Regions from separate parts of the Streptomyces sp. NPDC044984 genome, predicted to be linked through region 1. Evidence: predicted binding sites of a transcription regulator. Region 1 holds the regulator's gene; each other region holds the start of a gene.
The links. Region 1 encodes HrcA, which represses chaperone genes, less so after heat shock. Its sites were predicted from a motif close to TTNGCACTCNGNNNNNCNGAGTGCNAA; they were not measured.
Positions count from the first base shown of each region.

Region 2: groES (co-chaperone GroES) is a predicted target of HrcA. The motif match lies at 6,420-6,446, and genes of this name have one in related genera.
Region 3: groL (chaperonin GroEL) is a predicted target of HrcA. The motif match lies at 4,561-4,587, and genes of this name have one in related genera.

Region 1 covers NZ_JBEZBE010000023.1:94,976-104,369, forward strand. The annotation lists gene AB0A94_RS24425 (AMP-dependent synthetase/ligase) at 1-198, shown strand, start outside; gene AB0A94_RS24430 (ATP-binding SpoIIE family protein phosphatase) at 685-2,796, shown strand; gene hemW (radical SAM family heme chaperone HemW) at 2,824-4,056, shown strand; gene AB0A94_RS24440 (DUF3097 domain-containing protein) at 4,175-4,981, opposite strand; gene AB0A94_RS24445 (MBL fold metallo-hydrolase) at 5,016-5,750, opposite strand; gene hrcA (heat-inducible transcriptional repressor HrcA) at 5,920-6,936, shown strand; gene dnaJ (molecular chaperone DnaJ) at 6,936-8,072, shown strand; gene AB0A94_RS24460 (nitronate monooxygenase) at 8,183-9,256, shown strand; gene AB0A94_RS24465 (16S rRNA (uracil(1498)-N(3))-methyltransferase) at 9,253-9,394, shown strand, end outside.
Region 2 covers NZ_JBEZBE010000001.1:277,129-286,522, forward strand. The annotation lists gene AB0A94_RS01435 (LacI family DNA-binding transcriptional regulator) at 243-1,295, shown strand; gene AB0A94_RS01440 (LCP family protein) at 1,395-2,519, shown strand; gene AB0A94_RS01445 (Uma2 family endonuclease) at 2,647-3,282, shown strand; gene AB0A94_RS01450 (methyltransferase domain-containing protein) at 3,302-4,474, opposite strand; gene AB0A94_RS01455 (polysaccharide deacetylase family protein) at 4,610-5,488, shown strand; gene AB0A94_RS01460 (polysaccharide deacetylase family protein) at 5,485-6,291, shown strand; gene groES (co-chaperone GroES) at 6,593-6,901, shown strand; gene groL (chaperonin GroEL) at 7,050-8,678, shown strand; partial or broken gene AB0A94_RS01475 (pectate lyase) at 8,760-9,394, opposite strand, start outside.
Region 3 covers NZ_JBEZBE010000021.1:15,200-24,593, reverse strand. The annotation lists gene AB0A94_RS22800 (trehalose-6-phosphate synthase) at 1-787, opposite strand, end outside; gene AB0A94_RS22795 (glucosyl-3-phosphoglycerate synthase) at 847-1,791, opposite strand; SAM riboswitch class I at 1,932-2,079, shown strand; gene thrC (threonine synthase) at 2,097-3,395, shown strand; gene AB0A94_RS22785 (MoaD/ThiS family protein) at 3,516-3,791, shown strand; gene AB0A94_RS22780 (cold-shock protein) at 4,221-4,424, shown strand; gene groL (chaperonin GroEL) at 4,750-6,372, shown strand; gene AB0A94_RS22770 (hypothetical protein) at 6,454-6,582, opposite strand; gene AB0A94_RS22765 (NADH:flavin oxidoreductase) at 6,740-7,870, shown strand; gene AB0A94_RS22760 (MFS transporter) at 8,116-9,394, shown strand, end outside.

The DNA of each region.
Region 1 (9,394 bases):
ATGGTCGACGGCTACGTCAGGCAGCTCAACGAGGGCCTGCAGCGCTGGCAGACCATCAAGAAGTTCCGCCTCCTGCCCCGCGACCTCGACGTCGAGCACGGCGAGATCACCCCGAGCCTGAAGCTGAAGCGCCCGGTGGTGGAGCGCGAGTACAAGCACCTCATCGAGGAGATGTACGAGGGCACGCGCGAGGCGTGACCGTCACGCAGTGACGAGCGGGCGGGGCGGGGTGGTCCCCGCCCCGCCCGCTGTGCCCGGGGAGGGGGCGGCTCGGCCGGCCGCCGCGAAGTCCGTGAACGCCGCCCGGCCGGCCGCGGGCTGCCGGGAGGAGCGGCTGCCTGCACCGGCGGAGGCCCCTGCCTGCTCGGCGCACACGGGCGTGGACTGCTCCTCGTGGACGCGCTCGCCTTCCGGCGGGGCGTCACACCCCGGCCCCCGTCATCTTCTTCGCGGTCCTGCAAGAGGGCCGCCGGCCCCCGGGCCCGTCACGGCGCGAGCTCCCGGCCGTATTCCGGTGCTGCCAGGAACGGGCCGACTTTCTGTTCGTTCCTGAACGCGTGCGTAGCACTGTTTTCACTCCTGACGGTCCACTTCGGTGACTCGGCGCATATGAGCGGGTCCGGTCTGTCACCCTGTCGGCAGCGATCGAGGTTCTATTCGTACGAACTGTCCGGGGAGCTGCCCATGAGGGCCATTCCGACCCAACGGGAGACCGCCTCGTGCGCCTCCGGCGCGCGGGAGCGCGCGTGGGTGGACGCGACCCTGCCCGGGAGCCCCCTCGCGCCGGGTACCGCACGCGCCCTGCTGCGCAAGGCGCTCACCGAGTGGGCGGAACTCGCCCTGCCCGGCGCCGAACACCTCACCGGCCGCGTCGGCGACGACGTCACGCTGATCGCCAGCGAACTCGTCACCAACGCCGTCGTGCACGCCGGCACCGAGGTGCGTCTGACGTGCGGGCTGGAGGAGGCGACCGGCGCACTCGTCGTCGAGGTCGCCGACCGGCACCCCTCCCGCGCGCCGCGCGGCAACGAGCCGGGGGGATCGCCCCACGACACCCCCGAGTACGGGCGCGGCCTGCGCCTCGTCGCCGCGCTCTCTGAGGCCTGGGGCATCACCTACCGTCCGGGCACGAAGACGGTGTGGGCGCGCCTGACCGCCGGGGGGTGCGCGGCGGACGACCAGATCGAGGCGTACGCGGGGGAGCGCACGCTGGCGCGCGACCTGAGGGTGGCGGAGATCCTCGCGCCGGAGCCGCCCCGGCCGGAGCAGGGCGCCCCCGACCCGCCGGCCGCCCCCGGCCCGCTGGCCTCCCGACGCCCGCCCGGCCACCGGGAAGCGTCCGGTCCCTCCCGTGACACCTGGCGCGGCGGCTCGTACGGCGACGACTGGCTCGCCCGCCGGCCCGGGCGGGACGGCACCTGGCTGGGGCGCGGCGCCCTCTCCTTCCTCGCCGAGGCCTCCGACCTGCTCGCCGGACAGCTGGACGAGGACCTGGTCACCTCGCTCACCGGGCAGCTGATCGTGCCGCGACTGGCCGACTGGTGCGCGGTGTGGCTGGAGGACGAGACCACCGGCCACGGCGGCGGCTGGAGCGAGGTGAGCCGGGCCGACGGCTCCCGCCTCGCCCGTGTCTGGCACGCGAGTGAGAACCGCATCGAGGATCTGAGCCGTTCCCTGGAGCGGAACCCGCCCCACACAGGCGACCCGTTACAGGCCGGACCCGTCCCCTACCCGTGGCCGGACGGAGCACTCGACACCCCGGACGCCCTGGACGCCCTGGACGCCCCGGGCACCCCGGACGCCGACGACCGGGCCGCCGGGCACCCCACCGCCCCCGGCACCGCCCTCGCCTACCGGCTCGTCGCCGGCGGGCGCCCGCTCGGCACGCTGGTGATCGGCCGGGGCGGCATCGACCGCTTCCCCGACGAGATCACCGGGCTGGCCGAGGACCTCGGCCGGCGCGTCGCGCTCGCCATCGGGGCCGCCCGGCAGTACTCCCGCCAGGCCACCATCAGCGCCGTCCTCCAGCGCGGACTGCTGCCCGGCGCCGTCGCCGAGATCCCCGGCGTGCGCAGCGCCCTCGTCTACGAACCCTGCGACAAGGGCGGGCCGAGCGGCGACTTCTACGACCTCTTCCCGGCGGGCCGGGGCCGCTGGTGCTTCACCGTCGGCGACGTCCAGGGCAAGGGACCCGAGGCCGCCGTCGTCATCGGCCTCGCCCGGCCCTGGCTGCGGCTGCTCGCCCGCGAGGGCTACCGCGTCGCCGACGTCCTCGACCGCCTCAACCAGCTCCTCCTCGACGACGCCACCGAGGCCGCCGACGCCGCGGCCCGCGCCCTGGTGGCCGCCGGGGCCCGCCCGACCGCCCCCGGCGACGGCCCCCAGACCCGCTTCCTCTCCCTCCTCTACGGCGAACTCGTCCCCTTCGCCGGCGGCGTCCGCTGCACCCTTGCCTCCGCCGGACACCCCCTGCCCCTGCTGCTCGCCCCCGACGGCTCGGTCCGTGCCGTCGCCCAGCCGCAGACCCTGCTCGGGGTCGTCGAGGACGCCACCTACACCAGCGAGACCTTCGAGATGTACTCGGGCGACACCCTGCTCTGCGTCACCGACGGAGTCACCGAGCGGCGCTCCGGCTCCCGCCAGTTCGACGACGGCGACGGGCTCGCCGTGGCCCTGGCGGGGTGCGCGGGGATGGACGCCGAGCTGATAGCGGAACGGATCACACAGCTCGTGCATGAGTTCGGGGCCCGTCCACCGGCCGACGATCTCGCCCTGCTGGTGCTCCAGGCGGAATGACGCGGCCGGTGCGGGACAATGGAGCACATGCCTTCCGCACTCCCCGACGGCGAGCCCGTCCCCGCCGACGGCGCGCTGCCCGCGTCCGCGCTCGCCGGGGCCGCCGACCGCCCCCTCGGGTTCTACCTGCACGTCCCGTACTGCGCGACCCGCTGCGGCTACTGCGACTTCAACACCTACACCGCGACCGAGCTGCGCGGCAGCGGCGGGGTGCTGGCCTCCCGCGACAACTACGCCGGGACCCTGACCGACGAGGTCCGCCTGGCCCGCAAGGTGCTGGGGGACGACCCGCGCGAGGTCCGCACGGTGTTCGTCGGCGGGGGTACGCCGACCCTGCTGGCCGCCGACGACCTCGTACGGATGCTGGGCGCGATCCGGGAGGAGTTCGGGCTGGCGCCGGACGCGGAGGTCACCACGGAGGCGAACCCGGAGTCGGTCGACCCGGCCTACCTGGCGACCCTCCGCGCGGGCGGCTTCAACCGCATCTCCTTCGGCATGCAGAGCGCCCGGCAGCACGTGCTCAAGGTCCTCGACCGCACGCACACCCCCGGCCGCCCCGAGGCGTGCGTCGCCGAGGCCCGCGCGGCCGGCTTCGAGCACGTCAACCTCGACCTGATCTACGGCACGCCGGGGGAGTCCGACGCCGACTGGCGGGCGTCCCTGGAGGCGGCGATCGGCGCCGGTCCCGACCACGTCTCGGCGTACGCGTTGATCGTCGAGGAGGGCACGCAGCTCGCCCGCCGCATCCGCCGCGGCGAGGTGCCGATGACCGACGACGACGTGCACGCGGACCGCTACCTGATCGCCGAGGAGATGCTGTCCGCGGCGGGCTTCGACTGGTACGAGGTGTCGAACTGGGCCACCTCCGAAGCCGGCCGCTGCCTGCACAACGAGCTGTACTGGCGCGGCGCCGACTGGTGGGGCGCGGGACCCGGCGCCCACTCGCACGTGGGCGGGGTGCGCTGGTGGAACGTCAAGCACCCGGGCGCGTACGCGGCGGCGCTGGCGGAGGGGCGGTCGCCGGGGGCGGGGCGCGAGGTCCTGACGGACGAGGACCGGCGGGTGGAGCGGATCCTGCTGGAGCTGCGGCTCGAGGAGGGCGTGCCGCTGTCTCTGCTGAAGGAGGCGGGGCTGGAGGCGTCGCGGCGGGCCCTGACGGACGGGCTGCTCCGGCAGGGGGCGTACGACGAGGGCCGCGCGGCCCTCACCCTGCGGGGGCGGTTGCTCGCCGACGCGGTGGTGCGGGACCTGGTGGACTGAACAGGGGTCTCTTCGCCCCCGCCGCCCTTTCCCGTCCCGACCCGGGGCTCCGCCCCGGACCCCGCTCCTCAAACGCCGGAAGGGCTGGAAAGGGGGCCCGGGAGCGCGGCCCCCGGGGTCAGGCCGGTGCCGTGACGAAGTCGATCAGTTCCTCCACGCGGCCCAGGAGCTGCGGCTCCAGGTCCTTGTACGAGCGCACCGAGCCGAGGATCCGCTGCCACGCCTCCCCGGTGTTCGCCACGCGCCAGCCCAGCGCCCGGCACACCCCCGTCTTCCAGTCCTGACCGCGCGGCACCCGGGGCCACGCCTCGATGCCGACCGACGCCGGCTTCACCGCCTCCCAGACGTCGATGTACGGGTGGCCCACCACCAGCGCGTGCTCGCTCGTCACCGCCTCCGCGATCCGCCACTCCTTCGACCCCGGCACCAGGTGGTCCACCAGGACGCCCAGCCGCGCGTCCGGGCCGGGGGAGAAGTCCTCGACGATCGACGGCAGGTCGTCCACGCCCTCCAGGTACTCCACGACCACCCCCTCGACGCGCAGGTCGTCGCCCCACACCTTCTCGACCAGCTCGGCGTCGTGCCGCCCCTCGACGTAGATGCGCCCCGCGCGGGCCACCCGCGCCCGCGCGCCGGGGACGGCCACCGAACCGGATGCCGTACGGGCGGGCCGCCGAGGACCGGCGGCCGGCCGCACCAGCGTCACCACGCGTCCCTCCAGCAGGAAGCCCCGCGGCTCCAGCGGGAACACCCGGTGCTTGCCGAAGCGGTCCTCCAGCGTCACCGTGCCCGCCTCGCAGCGGATCACCGCGCCGCAGAAGCCGGTGCCGGGCTCCTCCACCACCAGGCCGGGCTCGGCCGCGACCTCGGGGACCGGCTGCGGTTTCTTCCACGGAGGGGTCAGATCGGCGGAGTACTGGCGCATTCTGATGACGATACGAGGATCCCGTCCGCGGCGATCAGTGCGACACGCCGAAACGGGCCGCCAGGGCGTCGCGCTGGGCCCGTACGAACGCCGCGTCCACCACCGCGCCGTGGCCGGGGACGTACCGCGCGTCCTCGCCGCCCAACTCCAGGAGCCGGTCCAGCGCGGCCGGCCAGTGGGACGGTACGGCGTCGGGGCCGGCCTGCGGTTCGCCCGACTCCTCGACCAGGTCGCCGCAGAACACCACCTCCGGGTCGCCGGGGACGAGGACCGCGAGGTCGTGGGCGGTGTGGCCCGGGCCCACGTTCGCCAGCAGCACCTGCCGGCCGCCGGCCGGGCCGAGGTCGAGCGTCCACTCGCCGGACACCGCGTGCCGCGGCGGGACCAGTGCGTCCACGGCCTCCTCGGCCACGCGCGCGTCCAGCCCGTGACGCACCGCGTCCGCGCGCAGCTCCTCGCGCCCGCGGCCCGTCAGCACCGTGTCCATGCCCACCGCGCCGAACACCTCCGCGCCCGCGAACGCCCCCGCCCCGAGGACGTGGTCGAAGTGGGGGTGGGTGAGCGCGAGATGCGTCACACGGCGACCGGTGAGCGCCTGCGCCTCCGTCCGCAACCGCGCGCCCTCGCCCAGGCCGGAACCCGCGTCGACGAGCAGCACCCCGTCCGCGCCGGCGACGAGCCCCACCGTGCAGTCCCACCCCGGCAGCCGGCACCGCCCCACTCCGGAGGCCACTTGCTCCCATCCCGACTCTTCCCAAGTCACGGTCATACCGGGACGCTATCGGGGACGACGCCGCCCGGCGCGGGGGCGCGGGGACCGGCCTTGCCCGGGGCGTACCCTCCGGCCGTACACTGGGCGGGGAAGTCTGGCACTCGCGTACGAAGAGTGCCAGGCGGACAGGGAAGGTACCGCGCGGAAGGCTCTGGAGGTGTGCGCGATGCTCAGTGAACGCAGGCTCCAGGTGCTGCGCGCCATCGTCCAGGACTACGTGGGCACCGAGGAGCCCGTCGGCTCCAAGGCCCTCACCGAGCGGCACAACCTCGGCGTCTCCCCGGCCACCGTGCGCAACGACATGGCGGCCCTGGAGGACGAGGGCTTCATCGCCCAGCCGCACACCAGCGCCGGGCGCATCCCCACCGACAAGGGCTACCGCCTGTTCGTCGACAAGCTCGCCGGCGTCAAGCCCATGAGCCCGCCCGAGCGGCGGGCCATCCAGAACTTCCTCGACGGCGCCGTCGACCTCGACGACGTGGTGGCCAGGACCGTGCGGCTGCTCGCGCAGCTGACCCGGCAGGTCGCCGTCGTGCAGTACCCGTCGCTGACCCGCTCCACGGTGCGGCACGTGGAACTGCTGTCCCTGGCCCCCGCGCGGCTGATGCTGGTGCTGATCACGGACACCGGCCGGGTGGAGCAGCGCATGGTCGACTGCCCGGCGCCGTTCGGCGAGTCCTCCCTGGCGGACCTGCGGGCCCGTCTGAACAGCAGGGTCGCGGGCCGCCGGTTCGCCGATGTGCCGAGCCTGGTGGAGGATCTCCCCGAGGCGTTCGAGGCAGAGGACCGCGGTACGGTCTCGACGGTGCTCTCCACCCTCCTGGAGACGCTCGTCGAGGAGAACGAGGAGCGGCTGATGATCGGCGGCACCGCCAATCTCACCCGCTTCGGACATGACTTCCCCCTCACGATCCGGCCCGTCCTCGAGGCGCTCGAGGAGCAGGTCGTGCTCCTCAAACTCCTCGGTGAGGCGGGGGATTCGGGCATGACCGTGCGCATCGGGCACGAGAACGCCTACGAGGGACTCAACTCCACGTCCGTCGTGTCGGTCGGCTACGGTTCGGGCGGCGAGGCGGTTGCCAAGCTCGGCGTGGTCGGACCGACCCGCATGGATTACCCGGGAACGATGGGAGCGGTACGCGCAGTGGCACGGTACGTCGGACAGATCCTGGCGGAGTCGTAGTGGCCACGGACTACTACGCCGTACTCGGCGTGCGCCGCGACGCCTCGCAGGAGGAGATCAAGAAGGCCTTCCGGCGGCTCGCCCGCGAGCTGCACCCGGACGTCAATCCTGATCCCAAGACGCAGGAGCGGTTCAAGGAGATCAACGCCGCCTACGAGGTGCTGTCGGACCCGCAGAAGAAGCAGGTCTACGACCTCGGCGGCGACCCCCTCTCGCAGACCGGCGGCGGTGGCGCGGGCGGCTTCGGGGCGGGTGGCTTCGGCAACTTCTCCGACATCATGGACGCGTTCTTCGGCACGGCGTCGCAGCGCGGGCCGCGCTCGCGCACCCGCCGGGGCCAGGACGCGATGATCCGCATCGACGTCGAGCTCGACGAGGCCGCGTTCGGCACGACCAAGGACATCCAGGTCGACACGGCCGTCGTCTGCACGACGTGCAGCGGTGAGGGCGCCGCGCCCGGCACCAGCGCGCAGACCTGTGACATGTGCCGGGGCCGCGGTGAGGTCTCGCAGGTCACGCGGTCCTTCCTGGGCCAGGTCATGACCTCCCGCCCCTGCCCGCAGTGCCAGGGCTTCGGCACCGTCGTCCCCACCCCGTGCCCGGAGTGCGCGGGCGACGGCCGGATCCGTTCCCGGCGCACCCTCACGGTCAAGATCCCGGCCGGTGTGGACAACGGCACCCGGATCCAGCTGGCCGGCGAGGGCGAGGTCGGGCCCGGCGGCGGTCCCGCCGGAGACCTGTACGTGGAGATCCACGAGCTCCCGCACGCGCAGTTCCAGCGGCGCGGCGACGACCTGCACTGCACGGTCACCCTCCCGATGACGGCGGCGGCCCTCGGCACCAAGGTGCCGCTGGAGACGCTGGACGGCATGGAGGAGGTCGACATCCGGCCCGGTACCCAGTCCGGCCAGTCGATCCCGCTGCACGGCCGGGGCGTCACGCACCTGCGCGGCGGCGGCCGGGGCGACCTCATCGTCCACGTCGAGGTCCAGACCCCGACCAAGCTCGACCCGGAACAGGAACGCCTGCTCCGCGAGCTGGCCAAGCTCCGGGGAGAGGAACGGCCCACGGGGCAGTTCCAGCCGGGGCAGCAAGGGCTGTTCTCGCGGTTGAAGGACGCCTTCAACGGGCGCTGACGCGCTCGTTCGGCGGGGCGGCGCCCTTGTCGCCGCCCCGCCGAAAAGTGGCTTATGCCAAGAGGAAGGGCGGATTCGGCGTTGGTCGGAGGACGTGACAACATGCCGTCATGTCCTCCGTGCTGACCGATATCTGCCCGCACCCGATCGTGCAGGCACCCATGGCGGGCGGTGTCGCCGTGCCGCAGCTCGCCGCGGCCGTGTCCGAGGCGGGCGGGCTCGGTTTCCTGGCCGCCGGGTACAAGACCGCGGACGGGATGTACCAGGAGATCAAGCAACTGCGGGGACTGACCTCCCGGCCCTTCGGCGTCAACCTCTTCCTGCCGCAGCCGGAGACGGCCGCCCCGGCCGCCGTCGGCGTCTACGCCCACCAGCTGGCCGGTGAGGCCTCCTGGTACGAGACCGAGCTCGGCGACCCCGACAGCGGCCGCGACGACGGCTACGACGCCAAGCTCGCCGTGCTGCTGGACAACCCGGTGCCGGTGGTGTCGTTCCACTTCGGTGTGCCGGCCCGCGAGGTCCTGGACTCCCTGCGCCGCGTCGGTACGCTCACGCTGGTCACCGCCACGACCGCGGAGGAGGCCCAGGCCGTGGAACGGGCCGGCGCCGACGCGGTGATCGCGCAGGGCGTGGAGGCCGGCGGCCACCAGGGCACCCACCGCGACATGCCGGAGGTGGACGGCTCCGGCCTCGGACTGCTCTCCCTCGTCGCCCAGGTCCGGGAGTCCGTCGGCATCCCGGTCGTCGCCGCCGGCGGCATCATGCGCGGCGGCCAGATCGCCGCGGTCCTCGCGGCCGGTGCCGACGCGGCCCAGCTCGGCACGGCCTTCGTCGCCGCCCACGAGTCCGGCGCCCACGCCCTGCACAAGCAGGCCCTCACCGACCCCCTGTACGGCCGCACCGAGCTGACCCGCGCCTTCTCCGGCCGCCCGGCCCGCGCCCTGGTCAACCGCTTCCTGCGCGAGCACGGCCCGTACGCGCCCGCCGCCTACCCGGACGTCCACCACCTCACCGCGCCGCTGCGCAAGGCCGCCGCCAAGGCCGGTGACGCGCAGGGCCTGGCGCTGTGGGCGGGGCAGGGCCACCGGATGGCCCGCGAACTGCCCGCCGGGCAGCTGGTGGAGGTGCTGGCCGCCGAACTGGCCGCCGCCCGCACGGCGTTGTCGGCGGGAGGTGCCCGATGACCGCGCCGGTGTTCGTCGTCGACCACTTCGACACGGACGGCACCGGCCGTTACGTGCTCGACGGCCCCGAGGGGCGGCACGCCGTCTCCGTGAAGCGGCTGCGGGCCGGTGAGGGGGTCGTCCTCACCGACGGGGCCG
Region 2 (9,394 bases), on a different contig from region 1:
GGAGGCGACGCGGACCGGCGGCACTCCCGCCGCCGGGCGGACGCCGGACGGACGCCGGACGGACGCCGGGCGGGACGGGGTCATGCCGGGGCGCGGTGGTCATGGAGTTCCCGCCGGGCGGACGGACGGCCCTCCTGCGTACGGTTCTCGGCGAATGTTTCGGATAGGTAATCGAATGTTCAGGTGGTCCGTGGCTCCCGAAAGGGTTCGTCAGAAGGGTTCGCAGGGTTACGATCGCCGCCATGACTTCCCCGCAGCCCGCTGAAACCCGGACGCAAGGGCGCAGCGCCCGGACGGCGACCCTCGCCGAGATCGCCCGCGAGGCCGGCGTCTCCGCCCCGACTGTTTCGAAGGTCCTCAACGGTCGTGCCGACGTCGCCCCCGCCACCCGCAGCCGGGTCGAGGGGCTGCTGCGCGCCCACGGCTACCGGCGCCGGCGCGCCGAGACCACCCGCTCGCCCCTGATCGACCTGGTCTTCCACGAACTGGAGAGCGCCTGGGCGATGGAGGTCATCCGGGGCGTGGAGAACGTGGCCCGGGACGCGGGCCTGAGCGTCGTCCTCTCCGAGAGCGCGGGCCGGCTCACGCCCGGACGCACCTGGGCCGACCAGGTCGCCGCGCGCCGCCCGCACGGCGTCATCCTCGTGCTGTCCGGCCTCGACGAGTCCGGGCGGGCCTTGCTGACCAGCCGTTCCATCCCGTTTGTGGTGATGGACCCGGCCGGCGACCCGGGCACCGACGTGCCCTCCATCGGCGCGACCAACTGGCAGGGCGGGCTCGCCGCGACCCGGCACCTGGTCGAACTGGGCCACACCCGGATCGGCGCGATCAGCGGACCCACGCGGATGATGTGCAGCCGCGCCCGCATCGACGGCTACCGGGCCGCCCTGGAGACCGCCGGGCTGCCGGTCGACCCCGGGCTGATCATGACCGGGGACTTCCACCACGAGGCCGGCTACCGGCAGGGCCTCGCCCTGCTGCGCCGCGAGGACCGGCCCACCGCGGTCTTCGCCGGCAACGACCTCCAGGCCCTCGGGCTGTACGAGGCCGCGCGCGAGCTGGGGCTGCGGATCCCGGAGGACCTGAGCGTGGTCGGGTTCGACGACCTGCCGGTGGCCCGCTGGGTGGGGCCCCCGCTGACGACCGTGCGGCAGCCGCTGACGGAGATGGCGGAGGCGGCGGCCAAGCTGGTCCTCGATCTGGGCGGGGGCGAGGACCCGGCGGCGGCGACCCGGGTGGAGCTGGCGACGAGCCTGGTGGTGCGGAGCAGTACGGCGGCGCCGACGGGGGCGTGAGCCGCTCCGAAAGTTTCGAACCGCCGGACGCCGTGCCGGAAGTCTGAGAATTTCACAAGAAAGCCGACCAGGAATCACCGCTCGACATAATTCGGACTTATGTTCTCGCTCGTGAGGGGACATGAGAAGAGCGGCGGGACCGATGACGGCGGGACAGGTGACGACGGGGCCGAGGCCGGGGGCTCGGGCATACGGACGGGCCGGCGGGCGAAGGCGCTGAGGATCACGGGGCTGGCGCTGGCGGGCCTGCTGGTCCTGGGCGCCGGAGCCGCCGGCTGGGTGTACTGGCAGCTCAACGACAACATCACCGGCGTCGACATCGACAACGCCCTGGGCGACGACCGCCCCGCCAGGGCCGCGGTCGCCCCGTCCTCGTCCCCGTCCCCGGGCGCGTCCGCCACGGCCCAGCCCCTGCCGACCGGGTCCCTGAACATCCTGGTGCTCGGCTCCGACTCGCGCAGCGGCGAGGAGAACCGGGCGCTCGGCGGCGGCGACAGCGGCGGCGCCCGCTCCGACACCGCCATGGTCGTCCACCTCGACGCCGGCCGGAGTGCCGCGACGGTGGTCAGCATCCCGCGCGACACCCTCGTCGACCGGCCCTCCTGCCCCCTGGAGGACGGGGAGGCGACCAGCCCGGCCTCCGGCGTGATGTTCAACAGCGCGTACGAGGTGGGCGGGCCGGTGTGCGCGGTGAAGACCGTCGAGTCGCTCACGGACGTCCGCATGGACCACTACGTCGAGATCGACTTCTCCGGCTTCGCCCGCCTGGTCGACGCGCTCGGCGGGGTCACCGTCACCACCGAGGAGGACATCGACGACGACCGCAGCCACCTCACCCTGGACGCCGGCACCCACCACCTCGACGGCACGGACGCCCTCGCCCTGGCCCGCACCCGGTACGACATCGGCGACGGCAGCGACCTCGGCCGCATAGGGCTCCAGCACCGGCTGGTGAAGGCCCTGTTGGAGCAGATCGCGGACGAGGACCTGCTGACCAGCCCCACCCGGCTGTACCAGGTCGCCGACACCGTCACCGGCAGCCTCACCACCGACACCGGCCTGGACTCGCTCGGCGAACTGACGCGCCTCGCCCAGAGCCTGCGCGGCCTCCCGTCCGACGGTGTCACGACCCTCACCATGCCGGTCGTCCCGGCCCCCTGGGACCGCAACCGCGTGGTGGCGGACGAGCCGGAGGCGGGGGAGCTGTGGGCGTCGCTGAGGTGAGGTGATCACTCGTTCGGCTGATCGACGCCGGTCCCGGCACGCCGCGCACCCCGAACTCGTAGCGCCACCGTGTCGCTTGTGCCGCAGCGGCGCCCGCGCCCACACTTGAAGGAGGAGGTGCTTCTCGATGACCGCTCTCGCGGAAGAGGTGGCCCCGGTGATGGTGGACAAGCCCGTTTCCGAGCAGGCTTCCGATCTGGACGAGGTCCTGTGGCAGGCGTGGAAGGCCATGGATCTCCCCGAGGGCTACCGGGCCGAGATCATCGAAGGGGCCATCGAGGTGTCGCCTACCGGTCGCCGTCGTCACACCGTGCTCATCGGCCGTCTCCGTAGAGCGCTGGACGCGCATCTGGCAGGCAGCGGTTACGCGGCACACCACGACGGCAACGTCATCCACCGTCAGAAAGCCTGGATCCCCGACCTCTTCGTGGCCCCGCTCGACCTCGACGAGATCCCGGACGAGGACGGTCTCGGTGTCGCCGCCGCCGGGGTCAAGATGGTCGTCGAGGGCACCTCGCCGGGCCACCGGAACCTCCAGCGCGACCGGGTCCGCAAGCGCCGCGAGTACGCGCGGGCCGGGATCCCGGTGTACGTGGTCGTCGACGACTTCGACGACGACGGGTCGGTGCTCGTCCTGACCTCGCCCGACCGGAAGAAGGGCAAGTACGCGGACGAGCACCGGGTCCCCTACGGCACCGACGCGGTGATCCCCGAGGGGCCGGCCAAGGGTTTCGCGATCGGCAAGGCGATCGTCGCGTCCTGAGGCGACCCGGTCCGGTGCCTCAGCGCACCGGGTGCCCCAGCAGCATCGTCGGGGCGCCGGCGACACGGGTCAGGAACACCGTGACGGACGCGGGGCCGTGCGGCTTGGGCAGCACCTTGCGGCGCAGCTCCTCCGGCTCGACGGCCGAGCCGCGCTTCTTCACCGTCAGCGTGCCGACCTGACGCTCGCGCAGCAGCGCCTTCAGCTTCTTGACGTTGAAGGGGAGGTGGTCGGTGAGCTCGTAGGCGGTGGCGTACGGCGTCGGGCGGTGCTCGTCCGCGGTGACGTAGGCGATGGTCGCGTCGATGAGCCCGCCGTCGAGTTCCGCGGCGACCTCGGCGACGAGATGCGACCGGACGACGGCGCCGTCGGGTTCGTACAGATACCGGCCGGGCGGGCGGACCGCGGGGTCGGGCAGACGGCGGGAGAGGAGGGTGCGGGGGCCGGGGAGAAGGGTCGCCCGGACCGCCGCCGGCGCCGTGCCGAACCACAGCACCGCCTCCTTCACGTCCCCGCCGTCCGAGATCCACTCGGCCTCCGCGTCGGCGGGGACGGCCTCGTGCGGGATGCCCGGCGCGACCTTCAGCGCGGCGGCGCGCGACGCCGTACGGGCCGCCTCGACCGCCCAGGACAGCGGGGGCGAGTACGCCTCGGGGTCGAAGATGCGGCCCCGCCCGCCGCGCCGGGCCGGATCGACGAACACGGCGTCGTAGCCGGCCGTGTCCACCTCCGTCACGTCCGCCTGCCGTACGTCGATCAGCCCGGCGAGCCCCAGCGCCTCGGCGTTCGCCCGCGCGGCCGCCGCGGTGAGCGGGTCCCGGTCCACCGCCAGCACCCGGATCCCGGCGCGGGCCAGCGCGATCGCGTCCCCGCCGATCCCGCAGCACAGGTCGGCCACGGAGGTCACGCCGAGCTCCTTGAACCGCCCCGCCCGGTACGCCGCCACGCTCGCCCGCGTCGACTGCTCCACCCCGTTCGGCGTGAAGAACATCCGCCGGGCGTCCTCCGCCCCGAACTTGGCCACCGCCCGCTGCCGCAGCCGCGCCTGGCCGAGCGCGGCCGACACCAGGTCGGCGGGGTGCTCGCGGCGCAGCCGGGTGGCGACGGCGAGTTCGTGCGCGGGGTCGGTGTCGCGGACCTCGTCGAGGAGGGCGCGGCCTTCGGGGGTGAGGAGGGGAGCGAGGTCGTTCACGGCCTCATTGTGGGCCAGTCGGTGGACCGTATGCCTCCGGCCGCGGTGTCGGGCCGGCTCCGGACCGGACGGCTGCGAGGATCCGGCACCATGCGAGAAGTAGGACAAAACGATAAAAAGTGGCCGCTCGGTGGGGTGCGGATCGGCCTCGCGGTACTCGCTCTCGCCTCCATCGCCTCGGGCTGCGGACCGGACGACGGCACTCCGGTCGAACCGGCGGGCGGCCAGCAGCCCTTGAAGGCGCCCCCGGCCCGCGCGCTCGACGCCTACGCCACCAAGCTGCGCGCGGCGCACGCCGCGAGGGTCGCCGCCGCGAAACGCTGGGGACTGAAGAAGGTGCCCCTGACCGCCCCGCCGCCCCCGGCGAGGAAACCCAGGATCACCACCCGCGACGGCTTCGAGGTCGACGGCCACCGGCGGCTGGGACTCCCCCCGGTCTTCACCACCGTCCCCACCGACGAGAGGATCCTCTTCCTCACCATCGACGACGGCGCCGAGAAGGACCCGGCGTTCCTGCGGATGATGAGCGAGCTGAAGGTCCCGTACAGCGCCTTCCTCAGCGACTACCTCGTCAAGGAGGACTACGGCTACTTCAAGGAGATGCAGGACCGGGGCGTCGGCCTGCACAACCACACCCTCCGCCACCCCTACCTGCCGGCCCTGTCCTACGCCCGTCAGGAGCGCGAGATCTGCGGCATGCAGCGCGTCATCGAGAAGCGCTACGGCGAGCGCCCCGTCCTCTTCCGTCCGCCCTACGGCAACTACGACAAGGCCACCCTGCGCGCCGCGAAGGCCTGCGGGATCACCCACGTCCCCCTCTGGAACGAGGAGGTCTTCGCCGACCGCTGGGAGTACCGCGAGTGGGACCGCGACCTGCATCCCGGCGACATCGTCCTCAGCCACTTCCGGGGCCGCGAGGACTGGGAGGGCACGATGCCGGACATGATCCGCCGCTTCCTGGACAAGGCCACGGCGGAGGGGTACGCGGTGGCCCGCCTGGAGGACTACCTGTGAGGGCCGGCCTCCTGGCGGGCGCCGTCGCCCTGCTGGCCGCGGTCGCCCTACTGGCCGCGGTCGCCGGATGCGGTCCGTCGGGCGGGGTGGGGGACGGGACGGGGAACGGGGCGGGCCGGTCGCCCGGAGCCGGGCCGGCACCGGGGTCCGGCGCCCTCCCGCCCGTCGTCGACCGCGCCCCGACCCGTGACAGGGTCGTCTTCCTCACCTACGACGACGGCGCCGAACGCGACCCCCGCTTCATCGACCTGGTGCGCGAGCACCGGCTCCCCGTCAGCCTGTTCCTCACGGACACGGTGGCCGGCCCCGGATACGCCCACTTCGCCCGCCTGCGCTCGGTCGGCGCGAGCCTGCAGAACCACACCCTCGACCACCCCGCCCTGCGCGGTCTGCCGTACGCCGGCCAGCGCGCCGAGATCTGCGGCCAGCAGCGCAAGCTCACGTCCCGCTTCGGCGTCCGCCCCCGCCTCTTCCGCCCGCCCTACGGCACGTACGACGCCACCACCCTGCGCGCCGCCGCCGACTGCGGCATCGCGGCGGTGGTGCTGTGGCGGGTCACCCTGGAACCCGACGGCCACCTCACCTACACCGACGGCCCCCACCACCTGGAACCCGGCGACATCATCTCCGTGCCGTCGGGCGAGGCCCCGACCCTGTCGCTGGCGGAGCGGACGGCGCGGGTGCTGGACGAACTGGAGGAACGGGGGCTGAGGGTGGGCAAGCTGGAGGACCACGTCGGGCAGACCGGTCCGCCGGCGGTTCCCGGCGAGCACCGCTCACCCCTCAGCCCGTCCGGCGTTTGAGGGCGAGGCCCGTTCAGGGCCGAAGCGGGGGCCTGGGGGCGGCGGCCCCCGGTGACGGTCACTGCGACACCGTCGGCTGCGCACCCCGGTGTGAACAACGCACCCACCCCGCGACGCGCCGCAGGCAATTGGCACTCCGCTTGACCGAGTGCTAACCGCAGTCATAGTCTCAGGTCTGGCACTCCCCCCTGGAGAGTGCCAAACACGCGACGGGCAGGTCCGGCACCCGCGACGACGGATCCACCTGGTCGCCACCTCAGACAGTTAACCCCGTGAGATCTCCGAAGGGGGAGGTCGGATCGTGACGACCGCCAGCTCCAAGGTTGCCATCAAGCCGCTCGAGGACCGCATCGTGGTCCAGCCGCTCGACGCCGAGCAGACCACGGCTTCGGGCCTGGTCATTCCGGACACCGCCAAGGAGAAGCCCCAGGAGGGCGTCGTCCTGGCCATCGGTCCGGGTCGCTTCGAGGACGGCAAGCGCGTCGAGCTCGACGTGAAGGTCGGCGACGTCGTTCTGTACAGCAAGTACGGCGGCACCGAGGTCAAGTACAACGGCGAGGAGTACCTCGTCCTCTCGGCCCGCGACGTCCTCGCGATCGTCGAGAAGTAAGGGAGATCCGGGGGTCACCCCGGACAACCCGACCTCGTAGCAAGCACTTTTGCTCGAACCACTGCGCCCCTGGCCCCAGCATCCGACAAGGACCGGGCGCCCGGGGCGCAGTGATTTCACCCAGAATTCCGAGAGGGCTCCCGCTGCCATGGCGAAGATCCTGAAGTTCGACGAGGACGCCCGTCGCGCCCTCGAGCGCGGCGTCAACAAGCTTGCCGACACGGTGAAGGTGACGATCGGCCCCAAGGGCCGCAACGTCGTCATCGACAAGAAGTTCGGCGCCCCCACCATCACCAACGACGGTGTCACGATCGCCCGCGAGGTGGAGATCGAGGACCCGTACGAGAACCTCGGCGCGCAGCTGGTGAAGGAGGTGGCGACCAAGACCAACGACATCGCGGGTGACGGCACCACCACCGCCACCGTGCTGGCCCAGGCGCTGGTCCGCGAGGGCCTGAAGAACGTCGCCGCCGGTGCCTCCCCGGCGCTGCTGAAGAAGGGCATCGACGCCGCCGTCGCCGCGGTCTCCGAGGACCTGCTCGCCTCGGCCCGCCCGATCGACGAGAAGTCCGACATCGCCGCCGTCGCCGCGCTGTCCGCCCAGGACCAGCAGGTCGGCGAGCTCATCGCCGAGGCGATGGACAAGGTCGGCAAGGACGGCGTCATCACCGTCGAGGAGTCCAACACCTTCGGTCTGGAGCTGGACTTCACCGAGGGCATGGCCTTCGACAAGGGCTACCTGTCGCCGTACTTCGTGACGGACCAGGAGCGCATGGAGGCCGTCCTCGACGAGCCCCAGATCCTCATCACCCAGGGCAAGATCTCCTCCATCGCGGAGCTGCTGCCGCTGCTGGAGAAGGTCATCCAGGCCAACGCCTCCAAGCCGCTGCTGATCATCGCCGAGGACGTCGAGGGCGAGGCCCTGTCGACCCTGGTCGTCAACAAGATCCGCGGCACCTTCAACGCGGTCGCCGTCAAGGCCCCCGGCTTCGGTGACCGCCGCAAGGCGATGCTGCAGGACATGGCCGTCCTCACCGGCGCCACGGTCGTCTCCGAGGAGGTCGGCCTCAAGCTCGACCAGGTCGGCCTGGACGTGCTCGGCTCCGCCCGCCGCGTCACCGTCACCAAGGACGACACCACGATCGTCGACGGTGCCGGGAACAAGGAGGACGTGCAGGGCCGCGTCGGCCAGATCAAGGCCGAGATCGAGACCACCGACTCCGACTGGGACCGCGAGAAGCTCCAGGAGCGCCTCGCGAAGCTGGCCGGCGGCGTGTGCGTCATCAAGGTCGGCGCCGCCACCGAGGTGGAGCTGAAGGAGAAGAAGCACCGTCTGGAGGACGCCATCTCCGCGACCCGCGCCGCGGTCGAGGAGGGCATCGTCTCCGGTGGTGGCTCCGCGCTGGTCCACGCCGTCAAGGTCCTCGAGGGCAACCTCGACAAGACCGGCGACGAGGCCACCGGTGTCTCCGTGGTCCGCAAGGCCGCCGTCGAGCCGCTGCGCTGGATCGCCGAGAACGCCGGCCTCGAGGGCTACGTCATCGTCTCCAAGGTCGCCGAGCTCGAGAAGGGCAACGGCTACAACGCCGCCACCGGCGAGTACGGCGACCTGGTCAAGGCCGGCGTCATCGACCCGGTCAAGGTGACCCGCTCCGCCCTGGAGAACGCCGCCTCCATCGCCTCCCTCCTGCTCACGACCGAGACCCTGGTCGTCGAGAAGAAGGAAGAGGAAGAGCCGGCCGCCGCCGGTGGTCACGGCCACGGCCACGCCCACTGAGCGACCCGCTCGCAGAACGCCCCGAGGGCCCGGCACCGCTGCTGTTCGGCGGTGCCGGGCCCTCGCCCTGTGCGGTGTGCCCTACTCGTACGTGACCTCGGAGGGCTCGTAGACGCAGGACTTGCCGTCGGGGCCGCTGCCGAGCGCGGTCGGCTCGTCGCCGCTGTCGTTGCCCTCGAAGCGCTCGCAGACGATGATCTTCTTCTTGCTGTCGCCGACGATCGTCACGTCGGAGAGGGTCGCGGTGTCACCGTAGTTGGCGTTGACCCCGGCGATGACCTTGCCGGGGCTCGTGACCAGGACGTTGTCGATCACGACGTGGCGCTCGTACTGGGTCCCGCAGTTGCCGCAGGAGCGGTAGAGCTTGCCGAAGTCGGACACCTGGAAGTTCTTGACGGTCAGGGTGCCGGCACCGTTGTGCTGGAAGACCTTGTCGTCGGCCTTGCGGGCACCGCCGCCGTCGACGACGTAGGCCGCCGAGGCGGACTTGCCCTTGAAGCTGGCGGCGTCCTCGCCGACGTCCTCCCACCACACGTTGATCAGGGTGCAGCTGCCCGAGCAGTGCACGCCGTCGGCGGCGGGCGAACCCAGGATCACGTTCTTCAGCGTCGCGCCGTCGGCGAGCTTGAACATCGGGTCCTGGCCCTCGTCCTGGCCGCTGCCGCCGAGGTCGCCCGAGCCGTGGAAGCGCTTCAGGGAACCGTCGTACACGCCCT
Region 3 (9,394 bases), on a different contig from region 1:
CCTCCTTCAGCGCGGTGATCCGCTCCTCGACGTCCGCCTCGTGGGCGCGGGCGCGCAGGAAGTCCGCGTCGGCGCCGAGGCCGTGCACCCCGACGCGGGTCTCCCCGAGCCCGTCCGCGAACCGCTCGCAGCACGCGGTGAACGCGTCCGCCCAGCGGCGGGTGAGGAAGCCGAGCCGGTCGGCGCCGAGCATCCCGCGCAGCACCTGCCGCGCGATGTCGTCCGGCAGCAGCGCGAAGTACTCCGGCGGCGCCCACGGCGTGTGCGAGAAGTGGGCGATGCGCAGGTCGGGGCGGAGCTCGCGGAGCATCCCGGGGACGAGGGTCAGGTGGTAGTCCTGGACCAGCACCGCCGCGCCCCGCGCCGCCTCCTCGGCCAGCGCCTCGGCGAACGCCCGGTTGTAGGCCTCGTACGACGCCCACTGCCGGCGGAACTCCGCGTCGAAGACCGGCTCCAGCGGCGTCTGGTACAGCATGTGGTGCACGAACCACAGCACCGAGTTGGCGATCCCGTTGTACGCGTCCGCGTGCACGTCCGCCGGGATGTCCAGCATCCGCACGCCGTCCTCGCCGACTCCGCGCCGCACCGCCTCGCGGTCGCCGTCGGACAGCGCCGAGCACACCCACAGCGCCCCGGCGTCCGGCCCGATCGCCGACAGCCCGGACACCAGCCCGCCACCGCCCCGCCCGGTCCGCAGCGAACCGTCGTCCTCCACCGTGTACGAGACGGGCCCGCGATTCGACGCGACCAGCACCTGAGCACCCTGAGCAGCCTGCGTGACAGCCATAGACGTCAACCTAGCCCGGCCCCGGAGACCTCAAACGCACCTGATCGGCCGTATACGGGTCAGGCCACCCGCCGCGCCTGGTACTCCGCGATCTCCGCCATCGGGGGCCGCTCCTCCGTGTCGACGGAGTACGTACGGGGCTCGAAGTTGTCGCCCGCCCGCTCGAACTGGGTGAGGGACGGCCGGATCAGATGGCCGCGGGCCAGGCGGAGCTGGGCGGTGCGGTAGATCGCGGCGGCCATCCGGCCGAGGGCCTGGCCGTCCTGGTGGCGGTGGATGCGGACGCCGACGTCGACCTGGGCCAGGGCGTCCAGGCCCGCCAGGTGCAGGGCGTCGACCAGCATGCCGAGCTCGACGCCGTACCCGACCGGGAACGGGAGCTGTTCGAGGAGGGTGCGGCGGGCCGCGTACTCGCCGCCGAGCGGCTGGACGAAGCCGGCCAGCTGGGGCCAGTGCATGTTCAGCAGCGGACGGGCCATCAGCTCGGTGACCCGGCCGCCCTGACCGGCCGCGGCGCCGAGCGGGCGGTCGTACATGGCCTTGACCAGCTGCACGTCCGGCTCGGTGAGCAGCGGGCCGACGATGCCGGAGACGAAGTCGGAGGAGAACTCCCGCAGGTCCGCGTCGACGAAGCACACGATGTCGCCGCGGGTGACCAGCAGGGAGCGCCACAGCACCTCGCCCTTGCCGGGCACCGCCGGTATCCGGGGCAGGATCGCGTCCCGGTGCACCACGCGCGCGCCCGCCGCCGCCGCCACCTCGGCCGTGCGGTCGGTCGAGCCCGAGTCGACCACCACCACCTCGTCGACCAGGGGGACCTGGAGCACCAGGTCGTGCCGGATCACCGACACGATGTCGCCGACCGTCGCCTCCTCGTCGAGCGCGGGCAGCACCACGCTCACCGTCTGCCCCGTGGCACGCTTCGCCGCCAGGATCCGGTGGAGCGGGCGGTCGGCCACGGACCAGGAGCGGTCGACCAGCCAGCGCTCGACTTCTTCCAGCACGGTCCCGGGCTCCTCACTGGCCTGTGATCCATCTCGCGGTTCGGACGACTATCTCAACCATGCAGGCCTTCGGTTACAGTCTTGAACAACGCCGATGACCACCGCATGCCGGGGTCACCGCGCGGACGACAACTGAACACCGCTCATCCAGAGGGGCAGAGGGACACGGCCCGATGAAGCCCCGGCAACCCTCCAGTCGGTTCTTGTCACACGGACGTGGCGAGGCTCCCGGCTAGGGAAGGTGCCAAATCCGTCTCACGGCGAGGTGCGTCGTGAGGAAGATGAGGAGAAAGGGCCTCGCCTCCATGGCTGTGCAGACCGTTGCAAGCACCACCGAATCCGCCGCCGCGAACTCCGTCGACCTGGGCCCCGCCGCCGCGCTCTCCTGCCGCGAATGCGGACACCGGGTCCCCCTCGGCCCCGTCTTCGCCTGCGAGGAGTGTTTCGGCCCGCTGGAGATCGCGTACGACTTCTCGGCCCACGACACCGAGGAGCTCCGCAAGCGGATCGAGGCGGGACCCGCGAACATCTGGCGCTACGCGCCGCTGCTGCCCGTCCCGGCGGACGTGGCGACCAAGCCGAACCTGAACCCCGGCTGGACCAAGCTCGTCCAGGCCGACAACCTCGCGCGTGAGCTGGGCGTCGACGCCGGCAAGCTGTTCGTCAAGGACGACTCCGGCAACCCGACGCACTCCTTCAAGGACCGCGTCGTCGCCCAGGCCATCGAGGCCGCCCGCGCCTTCGGCTTCACCACCCTCTCCTGCTCCTCCACCGGCAACCTCGCCGGCGCGGTGGGCGCCGCCGCGGCCCGTGCCGGGTTCCGGTCCTGCGTGTTCATCCCGCACGACCTGGAGCAGGGCAAGGTCGTCATGGCCGCCGTCTACGGCGGTGAGCTCGTCGGCATCGAGGGCAACTACGACGACGTGAACCGCTTCTGCTCCGAGCTGATCGGCGACCCGGCCGGCGAGGGCTGGGGCTTCGTCAACGTCAACCTGCGGCCGTACTACGCGGAGGGGTCGAAGACCCTCGCGTACGAGATCTGCGAGCAGCTCGGCTGGCGGCTCCCGGACCAGATCGTCGTCCCGATCGCGTCCGGCTCGCAGCTCACGAAGATCGACAAGGGGCTGCAGGAGCTGATCGGGCTCGGGCTGGTCGAGGACAGGCCGTACAAGATCTTCGGTGCGCAGGCCGAGGGGTGCTCGCCGGTGTCCACCGCGTACAAGGCGGGGCACGACGTCGTACGTCCGCAGAAGCCGGACACGATCGCCAAGTCGCTGGCGATCGGGAACCCGGCGGACGGTCCGTACGTCCTGGACATCGCCCGTCGGACGGGCGGGGCGGTGGAGGACGTCACGGACGAGCAGATCGTCGACGCGATCAAGCTGCTGGCGCGCACCGAGGGGATCTTCGCGGAGACCGCGGGGGGTGTCACGGTCGGCGTGACCAGGAAGCTGCTGGAGAGCGGGGTGCTCGACCCGTCCTTGACCACCGTCGTGCTCAACACGGGTGACGGCCTGAAGACGCTGGACGCGGTGGCGGGGACGGGGCTCACGGCGACGATCCGTCCCAGCCTGGAGTCGTTCCGTGAGGCCGGGCTCGCTTGAGGACTGCTTCACCGTTCTCGTCCGCGGGCCGGTGGGGGCTGATCGCGCTCACGCGGCGGCAGCCGCATGCCGAACACAGTCCCGCGCCCCTGAGCAAGTCACCTGACCGGAGGTTTTGAAGTGAGCGTTACCGTGCGTATCCCGACCATTCTGCGTACCTACACCGGTGGGCAGGCCGAGGTGAGCGCCGAAGGGGCCACCCTCGCCGAGGTCATCTCGGACCTGGAGAAGAACCACACCGGGATCGCCGCCCGGGTGCTGGACGACCAGGGCAAGCTGCGGCGGTTCGTGAACGTCTACGTCAACGACGACGACGTGCGGTTCGAGCAGGGGCTCGAGACGGCCACCCCGGACGGGGCCGGCGTGTCGATCATTCCGGCGGTGGCCGGAGGCTGATCATTACCTTCGGTAATGACGGTTACCGAGTGTTTGGCTCATTGCCCCCTCCGTGAGAGAAGCGGAGGGGGCAATTCCATGGGATTGAGCGCGGTAGAGTTGGGGAACGCGCTCCCGGTCCACTGATCGGAAACACTGAATTCCTGCCGCAGGCCGACTGGATGCAGCCAAAGTGTCGGCACCTTCTGCGGCATTTGTGGCCTTTGTGTGGCCCGACTTGCCCTGGATTCAGGCGAATTCTCGCCACATTCCGGACCGGCGTCGTCCAGATTTCTCGTCCGACTGACCTGTTGCAGACGGCAGTTGGACAGATACATTCAGCCGCGGTCGACGCGTTCCGGCGCACGCCCCCAACCATTGGGGGGTGAGGTCTGACCCGGATCCGCGAAGTGCGGATCCGTGCAAGGGCCAGTAATAGGGGAGTTAGGCATGGCTCAGGGCACCGTCAAGTGGTTCAACGCGGAGAAGGGGTACGGCTTCATCGCGGTCGACGGTGGTGCGGATGTTTTCGTCCACTACAGCGCGATCCAGATGGACGGCTACCGCACCCTCGAAGAAGGCCAGCGGGTCGAGTTCGAGATCTCGCAGGGTCAGAAGGGCCCGCAGGCCGACATGGTTCGTCTCAGCGCCTGAACGCGCCATCAGCCGCAAGCATCTTCTGCCGACGAAGGGCCCGCACCCCCCGGGGTGCGGGCCCTTCGCCGTGCCCGGGGACGGCGCGCGGCGGTGTTCGCGTGCGGCTGAGCGCCCCCGCGACTCCCCGAAGGCGCTTGCACTCGCATGGGTCGAGTGCTAATCATTGCGTTAGCACTCTGAAGGTGAGAGTGACAACGAAGGACCGGGTCGGTGAGGCCCGCGGGCCGTGTGGGGCAAGGAACCACGGGGTCGGCGAGCCGTCCGTCGCGGGCGCGGGCGCGGTCCGAAGGAATCACCCCCAGTCCTGGAGGGACCACTTCACATGGCCAAGATCATCGCGTTCGACGAGGAGGCGCGGCGCGGCCTCGAGCGCGGCATGAACCAGCTCGCGGACGCCGTCAAGGTGACGCTCGGCCCCAAGGGCCGCAACGTCGTCCTCGAGAAGAAGTGGGGCGCCCCCACGATCACCAACGATGGTGTCTCCATCGCCAAGGAGATCGAGCTCGAGGACCCGTACGAGAAGATCGGCGCCGAGCTGGTCAAGGAAGTCGCCAAGAAGACGGACGACGTCGCCGGTGACGGTACGACCACCGCGACCGTCCTCGCCCAGGCCCTGGTGCGCGAGGGCCTGCGCAACGTGGCCGCCGGCGCCAACCCGATGGCTCTGAAGCGCGGCATCGAGAAGGCCGTCGAGGCCGTCTCCGGCGCCCTGCTCGAGCAGGCGAAGGATGTCGAGACCAAGGAGCAGATCGCCTCCACGGCCTCCATCTCCGCCGCCGACACCCAGATCGGCGAGCTCATCGCCGAGGCGATGGACAAGGTCGGCAAGGAAGGCGTCATCACCGTCGAGGAGTCCCAGACCTTCGGTCTGGAGCTGGAGCTCACCGAGGGTATGCGCTTCGACAAGGGCTACATCTCGGCGTACTTCGCCACCGACATGGAGCGTATGGAGGCCGTCCTCGACGACCCGTACATCCTGATCGCGAACTCCAAGATCTCCAACGTCAAGGACCTGCTCCCGCTCCTGGAGAAGGTCATGCAGTCGGGCAAGCCGCTGCTGATCATCGCCGAGGACGTCGAGGGCGAGGCCCTGTCGACCCTGGTCGTCAACAAGATCCGCGGCACCTTCAAGTCCGTCGCCGTCAAGGCCCCGGGCTTCGGCGACCGCCGCAAGGCCATGCTCGGCGACATCGCCATCCTCACGGGCGGCGAGGTCATCTCCGAGGAGGTCGGCCTCAAGCTGGAGAACGCGACGCTCGACCTGCTGGGCAAGGCCCGCAAGGTCGTCATCACCAAGGACGAGACCACCATCGTCGACGGTGCCGGCTCGGCCGACCAGGTCCAGGGCCGCGTGAACCAGATCCGCGCCGAGATCGAGAACAGCGACTCGGACTACGACCGCGAGAAGCTGCAGGAGCGCCTGGCGAAGCTCGCCGGCGGTGTCGCGGTCATCAAGGCCGGTGCCGCCACCGAGGTGGAGCTCAAGGAGCGCAAGCACCGCATCGAGGACGCCGTCCGCAACGCGAAGGCCGCCGTCGAGGAGGGCATCGTCGCCGGTGGTGGCGTGGCCCTGCTGCAGGCTTCCCAGGTCTTCGAGAAGCTGGAGCTCGAGGGCGACGAGGCCACCGGTGCCGCCGCCGTCAAGCTGGCGCTCGAGGCCCCGCTGAAGCAGATCGCCGTCAACGCCGGCCTCGAGGGCGGTGTCGTGGTGGAGAAGGTGCGCAACCTGACCCCGGGCCACGGCCTGAACGCCGCGACCGGCGAGTACGTCGACCTGGTCAAGGAAGGCATCATCGACCCGGCGAAGGTGACCCGTTCCGCCCTGCAGAACGCCGCCTCCATCGCCGCGCTGTTCCTCACCACCGAGGCCGTCATCGCCGACAAGCCGGAGAAGGCCGCGGCCCCGGCCGGCGGCGGCATGCCGGGCGGTGACATGGACTTCTGATCCTTCCGAGGATCGGATCCGTCCGTCACGTACCGAGGGCGGCACCCCCTGTTCCGGCAGGGGGTGCCGCCCTCGGGCGTTTCAGGCGGCGCACCACGGCACGCGGCGGACGCGCGGTGCCGTGCCCCGCGGGCACAGGTCCCGCAGCACCGCCTTGCGGACCCCCGCCGGACCGCCCACCGGGTGGCCGTAGAGGTCGGCGGTCGTCATCCCGGTCCCCGGCAGGGCGCGCAGGAAGACGTCTCGTGACCGGAGTCACATTCGGGCTCCGGGTGGGAATGCCTCCCCTCGCTTCCCGGTTGCCGCTGAACGTGCATTTAATGCACGCACACATACTGACCGGTATTCGCAGCAGAGGAGCCCCCACGTGACCGTCACCGCCCCGGACACCGCCGCTCGAGCGGCCGCGATTCTCTCCCGGCCCACCACGATCAACGGTCTGACCGTCCCCAACCGCATCGCCATGGCGCCGATGACCCGGATGTTCTCGCCGGGCGGTGTTCCCGGTGAGGACGTGGTGTCGTACTACTCGCGCCGTGCCGCGGCCGGTGTCGGGCTGATCGTCACCGAGGGGACGTACGTGGGGCACGAGTCGGCCGGGCAGAGCGACCGGGTGCCGCGGTTCCACGGGGAGGAGCAGCTCGCGGGCTGGGCGAAGGTCGCCGAGGCGGTGCACGCGGCGGGCGGCACGATCGTGCCGCAGCTCTGGCACATCGGCATGGTCCGCGAGCAGGGCCAGGCGCCGTACCCGGACGCCCCGGCGATCGGCCCGTCCGGGGTGCGCACGGACGGCACCGAGGGCAAGGGCGAGGCGATGACGCAGACCGACATCGACGACGTCGTCGCCGCGTTCGCCCGGGCGGCCGCCGACGCCGAGCGCATCGGCTTCGACGGCGTGGAGCTGCACGGCGCCCACGGCTACCTCATCGACCAGTTCCTGTGGTCCGGCACCAACCGCCGCACCGACGCCTACGGCGGTGACCCGGTGGCCCGCGCGACGTTCGCGGCGGAGGTCGTGGCGGCGGTGCGCGCCGCCGTGTCGCCCGAGTTCCCGGTCGTCTTCCGCTACTCGCAGTGGAAGCAGGACGCCTACGACGCCCGGCTCGCCGAGACGCCCCAGGAACTGGAGGCGATCCTCGCCCCGCTCGCCGCGGCCGGTGTCGACGCCTTCCACGCGTCCACGCGCCGCTACTGGCTGCCGGAGTTCGAGGACTCCGACCTCAACCTGGCCGGCTGGACGAAGAAGCTGACCGGGAAGCCCGCCATCACGGTCGGCTCGGTCGGCCTGGACGGCGAGTTCCTCAAGGCGTTCCAGGGGGAGGGCGCCGAGCTCGGCAGCATCGACAACCTGCTCGACCGGATGGAGCGGGACGAGTTCGACCTCGTCGCCGTGGGCCGCGCGCTGCTCCAGGACCCGGAGTGGGCGGCCAAGGTGCTGGCCGGCCGCTTCGACGAGCTGACGCCGTACGAGCCGGCGTCCCTGCAGACCTTGAGCTGAGCCGGCGTCCCCGCGGGCGCTGAGTCGAGTCGGCGTCCGTACGGGCGCCGAGTTGAGCCGGCGGTCCCTGCGGGCGCTGGGATGAGTCGGCGTCCCTGCGGACGCTGGGCCGAGTCGGCCGATGGCGCCCCCGGACGTGGGGGCGTCATCGGCTCGTCACTCGTTTTTAATTTGCTTAAGTCAATCAATCGCCTTAAGGTTGCCTGAGTCAAGTATTGGCCTGAGTCCCGACGGAGACCTCCTTCATGTCCGACGCACTCGACCGTTCCCCCACGCCCGGCACCGCCGCGCCGCCCAAGACCGGTGCCGTGGTGCCCGTACTGGCCTTCGGCGGCATCGTGGTCTCGCTGATGCAGACCCTGGTGATCCCGATCGTGGGGCAGCTGCCGCAGTACCTGAACGCCTCGGCGTCGGACACCGCCTGGGCCATCACCGCCACCCTGCTCGCGGCGGCCGTCGCCACCCCGGTCATGGGCCGGCTCGGCGACATGTACGGCAAGCGCCGCATGCTGCTGCTCAGCATGGCCATGCTGGTGGTCGGCTCCGTCGTCGCCGGACTCAGCGACTCCCTGGTCCCGATGATCGTCGGCCGCGCCCTGCAGGGCCTGTCGTCCGGTGTGATCCCGCTCGGCATCAGCATCCTGCGCGACGAACTGCCCGCGGAGAAGCTGGGCTCGGCCACCGCGATGATCAGCGCCTCGCTCGGCGTCGGCGGCGCCCTCGGCCTGCCCGTCGCCGCGCTCATCGCCGACAACTTCGACTGGCACATGCTGTTCTGGATCTCGGCCGCGCTGGGCGTGGTCGCGCTGGCCGCGGTGACGGCCCTCGTGCCGGAGTCGAAGGTGCGCACCGGCGGCCGGTTCGACCTGACCGGCTCGATCGGCATGGCGGCCGGTCTGGTCTGCCTGCTGCTGGCGATCTCCAAGGGCGGCGACTGGGGCTGGTCGAGCGGCACCACCCTCGGCCTGTTCGCGGCGGCCGTCGTCATCCTGGTGGCCTGGGGCCTCTTCGAGCTGCGCAACGACCAGCCGCTGGTGGACCTGCGCAGCACGGCCCGTCCCCAGGTGCTGATCACCAACCTCGCCTCGGTGGCGATCGGCTTCGCGATGTTCTCGATGTCCCTGGTCGTCCCGCAGGTGATGCAGCTGCCGGAGGAGACCGGTTACGGCCTGGGCCAGTCGCTGCTGTCGGCCGGCCTGGTCATGGCCCCGTCCGGCCTGGTGATGATGGCGCTGGCCCCGGTGTCCGCGCTCGTCTCCCGCGCCAAGGGCCCGAAGGCGACACTGATGATCGGCGCCCTGATCGTGGCCGCGGGCTACGGTCTGAACGTCCTGCTCATGGACGAGGTCTGGCACTTCGTGCTGGCGTCCTGCGTCATCGGCGCCGGCATCGGCTTCACCTACGGCGCGATGCCCACACTGATCATGAGCGCCGTGCCCGCCTCCGAGACGGGCGCCGCCAACAGCCTCAACACCCTGATGCGCTCCATCGGCACCTCCGTCGCCAGCGCCGTCGCCGGTGTCG